Regions from separate parts of the Tsukamurella pulmonis genome, predicted to be linked through region 2. Evidence: riboswitches for the same ligand, from Rfam matches in the RefSeq annotation. Region 2 holds a riboswitch; the other holds the start of a gene.
What was found. Region 2 has a riboswitch for S-adenosylmethionine ahead of BLQ62_RS21050 (aminotransferase class V-fold PLP-dependent enzyme). Riboswitches for the same ligand answer to the same signal wherever they lie in the genome.
Positions count from the first base shown of each region.

Region 1: linked by a shared signal. The riboswitch ahead of metX (homoserine O-acetyltransferase MetX) and the one ahead of BLQ62_RS21050 (aminotransferase class V-fold PLP-dependent enzyme) in region 2 are both predicted to bind S-adenosylmethionine.

Region 1 is NZ_FNLF01000002.1:3,702,329-3,705,734, reverse strand. It holds gene BLQ62_RS18165 (hypothetical protein) at 1-715, shown strand, start outside; gene metX (homoserine O-acetyltransferase MetX) at 734-1,876, opposite strand; SAM riboswitch class IV at 1,891-2,007, opposite strand; gene BLQ62_RS18155 (MFS transporter) at 2,137-3,282, shown strand; gene BLQ62_RS18150 (guanyl-specific ribonuclease) at 3,293-3,406, shown strand, end outside.
Region 2 is NZ_FNLF01000002.1:4,255,818-4,259,223, reverse strand. It holds gene BLQ62_RS21060 (RtcB family protein) at 1-756, shown strand, start outside; gene BLQ62_RS21055 (HAD-IIA family hydrolase) at 810-1,595, opposite strand; SAM riboswitch class IV at 1,680-1,792, shown strand; gene BLQ62_RS21050 (aminotransferase class V-fold PLP-dependent enzyme) at 1,845-3,128, shown strand; gene BLQ62_RS21045 (hypothetical protein) at 3,143-3,406, shown strand, end outside.

The sequences.
Region 1 (3,406 bases), 550 kb from region 2:
CTCCGGCGTCAACAGCGGCATCGGCGTGCTCGGCGGGCACAGCGTGCGGCTCACCGCGGCGATCCTCCCCCTCTTGGTGGTGGCCGCACTCACCGGCGCGGTTCTGGCCACCGGCTACGCGACCGGGATCATCGGACCGGCCTCGCGGAGCACCGAGGAGGTCGTACCGACCTCGTCCGACACGCTCACCAGCGCGTCGCCGACGTCGGAGGAGGAGACCACCACGACCACCTCCGCCGTCACCTCGACGCTGCCGCCGGAGACGTCCGTGGTGCCCACCGCCGTGCCCCGGGAACCGGTTCCCGGTGGGGAGGTCACTCCCACCATGACCACGTTCGCGCCGGTGCCGCCGCCCACGACCACCCGGCCCCCGCTGCCCCCGACGACGTCGCCCTCGCCCACGTCGCCGACGGGCACGCTGCCGACCACGATCCTGCCGTCGATCCCGACCGTTCCGCCGTCGGAGAGCACGCCCGTCCGGCCGTCCGAGGGCACGGCCACGCCGTCGCCCACGGCGGAGTCGCCGCGGCCCGGGCCGGGGAACGGACTGGTCCTGCCGCCGCAGGGCGCGACCGCACCGGGATCGGGCACGACGAGCTCGAACCGGGTGAACACCGGAGCGGCGCAGTCGGATCAGGAGAGCGTCGAGGTGCTGCCCGAGGAGGCGGAGGCCCCCGCCGCACCCGAGCCGACCGTCACCGCCCCCGCGCTCTGACGGGACGCGCGGCGCGGATCAGCGCCGCGCGAGATCGAGGGTCCGCCGGAGCAGCCCCGCCACGGCGTCCATCTCGGTGAGGAATCCGTCGTGCCCGTCGCGGGAGTGGACGACCACCGGCTCGCCGCTGCCCGGGAGCAACGCCGCCAGCTCCTGCTGCAACCGCAGCGGATAGAGGCGATCGGAATCGATGCCGCCCACCACGACCGGGACCGGGCACGCGCGCAGCGCCGCCTCGACCCCGCCGCGGCCGCGGCCGACGTCGTGGTGGTTGAGCACGTCGGTGAGCACCACGTAGCTGCCCGCGTCGAACCGGCCCACCAGCTTGTCGGCCTGATGATCGAGATAGGACGTCACCGCGTAGCGGCCGTCCGCGTGCGGATCCTCGTCGCCCTGCGGCCGGTTCTCGAACCTGCTGTCCAACTCGATCTCGGTGCGATAGGTCAGGTGCGCGATGCGGCGCGCGATGCCCAGCCCGGCCGTGGGTGCGCCGTCGGCGTCGTAGTAGTCGCCGCCCCGCCAGTGCGGATCGGCCTTGATGGCGGCGATCTGCGTGGTCTGGGTGCCGATCTGGTCGGCCGTCGCGCGGGCGCCGACCGCGAGGACCAGCGCCGATCGGACGAAATCGCCGTACATGAGGGCCCACTCCAGGGCGCGGGCGCCGCCCATCGAGCCGCCGACGACGGCGGCGATGTCGTGCACGTCGAGGGCGCGCAGCAGTGCCGCCTCGGCCTCCACCTGATCACGGACCGTGATGACCGGGAAGCGGGAGCCGTAGGGCCGCCCGTCGGGCGCGAGCGAGGCCGGACCCGTCGATCCCGAGCAGCCGCCCAGGACGTTGGCGGAGACGACGCACCACTCGTCGGTGTCGACGGCGGCACCCGGCCCGATCAGTCCGTCCCACCAGCCGGCGGAGCGGTGTGCATCGTCCGGCGGGCCGGTGACGTGCGAATCGCCCGTGAGCGCGTGCAGGGTGAGCACGACGTTGTCGCGTGCGGCGTTGGGGCGCCCCCACCGCTGGAAGGTCATGGTCACGTCCGGCAGGACGACGCCCGACTCGAGCACCAGGGGACCGAGCGACAGGGACTGCAGCGCACCGTCGGGTACCCGGGCCCAGTCCCCCGGGGGACTGTCGATGGGGTGTCCTGTGCGGGTGCTGATGGTCACCGAACCTCTCCTCGCGCTTGCCACCCGGCCCTGAGGCCGGGAAACCAGGTCATCACCCGGGGCACCCCACCGCGGTGGAGGGTTGCCGGTCAGCAAGCCGGGGCTGCGCGCTGACACTCATGACCTCGGTCCGATCATAACGGAACGTTTTCCGGTGAACGAGGTCACAGGTACGGGCGGGAAGCGGGGAAGGGGCGGGGGCGTTGCAGTGTCCCGTGGACTCCTCTACCCGGACCAGACTCGCGGTCGGCGCCATGGCGCTCGGCGGCTTCGGCATCGGCACCACCGAGTTCGCGGCGATGGGGCTGCTCCCGGACATCGCCGCCGACCTCGGGATCACGGAGCCGGTCGCCGGGCACGTGATCTCGGCGTACGCCCTCGGCGTGGTCGTCGGCGCGCCCCTCATCGCCGCGGCGTTCGCGCGGGTGCCGCGCCGGATGCTGCTGATCGGACTGATGGTCGCCTTCACCGCGGGCAACGCGCTGTCGGTGTTCGCGCCGACCTATGGCACCCTCATGGCCGCCCGGTTCGTGGCGGGCCTGCCGCACGGCGCCTTCTTCGGCGTCGCGGCGCTGGTGGCGGCCCACCTGGCCGGCCCGGCCGGTCGGGGCCGCGCCGTCGGGCAGGTGCTGATGGGGCTCTCCGTCGCGAACGTGATCGGCGTGCCGGTGGTGACCTGGCTCGGGACGGCGCTGAACTGGAGGTACGCGATGGCGGTCGTCGTCGTGATCGGCGCCGTCACGGTCGCGGCACTCGTCGCCCTCCTTCCCGCGGTGCAGATCCCCGTCACCAACCCGCTCACCGAGCTCGGGGCGCTGGCCCGGCCCCAGGTGTGGTTCGCGCTGCTCACCGGCATCGTCGGCTTCGGCGGCATGTTCGCCGTGTACACCTACATCTCCACCACGCTGACGTCCGTCTCGGGGCTCAGCGCCGCCTCGGTGCCGGCGGTCCTGGCCGCGTACGGCGTGGGCATGGTGATCGGCAACGCGGTGGGCGGACGCGCGGCCGACGGCTCGGTGACCCGCTCGATCGCGGTGACGCTCGCCGCACTGGCCGTCCTGCAGGCGCTGTTCTCCCTGTTCGCTCCGCAGCCCTTCGCCGCGATCACCCTCTTCTTCCTCATCGGGCTCACCGCGTCGGCGCTCGTGCCCGCGCTGCAGACCCGATTGATGGACGTCGCGGGGGAGGCGCAGACGCTGGCCGCGACACTGAACCACTCGGCGCTCAACATCGCGAACGCGCTCGGGGCGCTGCTCGGCGGCGCGGTCATCTCGGCGGGCGGCGGCTACACCGCGCCGGCGCTCGCGGGCAGCGCGCTCGCACTCGCGGGGCTCGCGATCTTCGGGATCGGCATGCTGGTGGCGCGCCGGAGCGCAGAACCCGTCAGTGCTCCTCGGTAGGGTCTGAGCCATGCGAAGGATTCTCGCGCTGTGCGCGATCGCCCTGCTCGCGGTCTTCGGGCTCGTCGCGTGCGGTCAGTCAACGGACACCTCCGGTTCCACGGCGAAGCCCGCCGCCGGCTCC
Region 2 (3,406 bases):
GGGAACTGGAAGCTGCAGCTCGGCACCCTCGGCGGCGGTAACCACTTCATCGAGATCAGTCTCGACGAGGACGACACCGTCTGGGCCTTCCTGCACTCCGGCTCCCGTGGCGTGGGCAACAAGATCGCCCAGCACCACATCGCCGTTGCGACCCGCCTGTGCAAGCAGTGGTGGATCGAACTGCCGGATCCGGACCTGGCCTACCTCGTGGAGGGCACGCCCGAGTTCCGTCGGTACATCGCCGAGCTGAAGTGGGCGCAGCACTTCGCGCTGCTCAACCGTGAGGAGATGATGGACCGGGTGATCAGGCAGCTCGGCGAGTGGGTGGGAACGCCCGTCGCCGAGGCCGAGCGGATCAACTGCCACCACAACTTCACCCAGCGCGAGAAGCACTTCGGCAAGGAGGTGTGGGTGTCGAGGAAGGGTGCCATCGAGGCGACCGAGGGCAAGCTCGGCCTGATCCCGGGCTCGATGGGAACCGCCTCGTACATCGTCGAGGGCAAGGGGTTCGCCCCGTCGCTCAACAGCTCGCCGCACGGCGCGGGCAGGGAGTACTCCCGGTCCGCGGCGCGGAAGGCCTTCACACACGAGCAGCTGCAGGAGGCCATGGCGGGCATCGAGTTCCGCGACAGTCCCGACTTCATCGACGAGATCCCGCAGGCCTACAAGCCGATCGACCGAGTCATGGCCGATGCCGACGACCTGGTGACGGTGCGTGCCGTCCTGCGGCAGATCGTCAACGTCAAGGGGCAGTAGGTATTCGCAGGGTGCGGCACATCAAGCCGCACCCTGCGAGCCCGTACCGTGGCTCAGCCTGGGAACGGGTCTTCCGTGTGACCGACGAGGTCGGCGACGGAATCGATCGTGCGGGTGGGGCGGTACGGGAACGCGGTCACGGACTCGTGCGTGGAGATGCCGGTCAGCACCAGGATCGTGCGGAGACCGGCCTCCAGGCCGCACACGATGTCGGTGTCCATCCGGTCGCCGATCATGAGCGTGTCCGCGGAGTGCGCCCCCAGGGCGCGCAGCGCGGACCGCATCATCAGCGAGTTCGGCTTGCCCACGTAGTACGGCGAGCGGCCCGTGGCCTCGCGGATCAGGGCGGCCACGGCGCCGGTCGCGGGCAACAGCCCGTCGCGCGACGGGCCCGTCGCATCCGGGTTCGTGGCGATGAAGCGCGACCCGCGGTCGATCAGCCGGATCGCGGTGGTGATCGCCTCGAACGAGTAGGTGCGGGTCTCGCCGAGCACCACGTAGTCCGGATCGTTGTCGGTCAGCACGTAGCCCACGTCGTGCAGAGCGGTGGTCAGGCCGGACTCGCCGACCACGTACGCCGTGCCGTTCGGCCGCTGGTCCTGCAGGAATTTCGCGGTCGCCAGCGCCGAGGTCCAGATCCGTGATTCGGGGATGTCGAGGCCCGTCGCGACCAGGCGCGCGCGCAGGTCGCGGGGCGTGCGGGTCGAGTTGTTGGTGAGCACCATGTACGGCGTCCCCGCCGCCGTGAGCTCGGCGATGAAGGCGTCGGCGCCGGGGATCAGGTGCTCCTCGTGCACCAGGACGCCGTCCATGTCCATCAGGTACGTCCATTCGCTCATGCCCGCGAATCTACTCGCGCGGGTTTCGCGTCGCCGTGATTCGAACCTTGACGCCGACCGGCGCGAGCGTGCATTCTCGAGCCAGGTCATGAGTGCCAGTGACAAGCCCCGGCTCGCTGGTCGGCAACCCTCCTCCGCGGTGGGGTGCTCCGGGTGACGACCTGGCCGTGCCGAACCGTGCACGGCAAGCGCGGATTCGCGGCACTGCTCGATCGGTGCCGCGCGTCCTGATACCGAAGGACTTTTCTCATGAGCACTGCCACCACCGAGCGCACCGCCGTCTGCCTCACCCCCACCGTCCGCAGCGCCCCGCTCGCGATCGGCCCCCTGGCTGCCGTCACCGGTGCCGACGAATACGCCCCACTCAAGGACGGCGCGACAGTCCGCTACGCCAACTTCGACTACGCGGCGAGCGCCCCGGCCCTGCTCGAGGTGCAGGAGGTGGTGCAGGCGGCCCTGGGCGAGTACGCGAGCGTGCACCGCGGCGCCGGCCACCTCTCGCAGCGCTCCACCTCCCGCTACGAGCGGGCCCGCGAGATCGTCGCCGAGTTCGTGGGCGCCCGCGCCGACGACCACGTCATCTTCACCGGCAACACCACCGACTCGATCAACCTGCTCGCGGGCTGCGTGCCCGGCGAGGTCGTGGTCCTCGACTGCGAGCACCACGCGAACCTGCTGCCGTGGAAGAAGATCGGCGCGCGGGTGATCTCCGCGCCGCTGTCGATCGAGGGCACCCTGACGGCGCTGGAGAAGGAACTGAGCGAGCGGCCCGCCGCCCTGGTCAGCGTCACCGGCGCCTCCAACGTGACCGGCGAGATCCTGCCGATCCGCCGGCTGGCCGCCCTCGCGCACCGGCACGGCGCGCGCCTGGCCGTCGACGGGGCGCAGCTGGTCCCGCACCGTCGGATCTCCCTGCGCGAGAGCGGCGTCGACTACCTCGCCTTCTCCGGGCACAAGCTCTACGCGCCCTTCGGCTCCGGCGTGCTGGTCGGCCGCGCCGACTGGTTCGACGAGGCCGAGCCCGTGCGCTGCGGCGGCGGCGCCAGCTACGAGGTGATCGGTACGCCCGTCGCGAAGTCCGTCGAGGTGGCCTGGCACACCGGCCCCGCGCGGCACGAGGCCGGCTCGCCGAACGTGCTGGGCGCGGTCGCGATCGCCGCCGCGTGCGAGGCCGTCGAGCGCCTCGGCGAGGACGCGATCGCCCGGCACGAGCGCTTCCTCACCGACCTGCTGCTCCGCTCGCTGGAGCGCATCGACGGTGTCCGCACCCTCACCATCTGGGCCGACTCCACGGAACGGGTGGGCATCGTCGCCTTCACCGTCGCCGGCCGCGCGCCCCGCGAGGTCGCCGAGTTCCTCTCGTCGGAGTACGGGATCGGCGTGCGCGACGGGAAGTTCTGCGCCCATCCCGTCGTTCACCGATTGGGCTGCTACGACGGTGCCGTCCGCGCCAGCATCGGCCTCGGCACCGGCGAGAACGACGTGCGCCGCCTGGTGCGCGCCCTGGAAGACCTGTCCGCACGAGCGAAGTGACAACCGGAGGAACCATGACCGTCTCCCGCCCCGCCCTCGTGGTCACCGTCGACGGTGAGCCCGAGTCCGCGCACCTGACCCGGGTGCGCGCCGCCGATCTCCGTCTCGCGCAGCGCGAGCGGGGCTACCTGCGCGCCGAGGCCGAGCGCGCCGGGCGGGAGCCGGGGGCCGTGGCCCTCGAGGTCGACGTGGTGATCGACGAGCGCGCCGCCGACGCCCGCGCGAGCTACGCCCCGAACGGGGCGGTGGCGCAGGGCATCACGTACGTGGGCACCCCG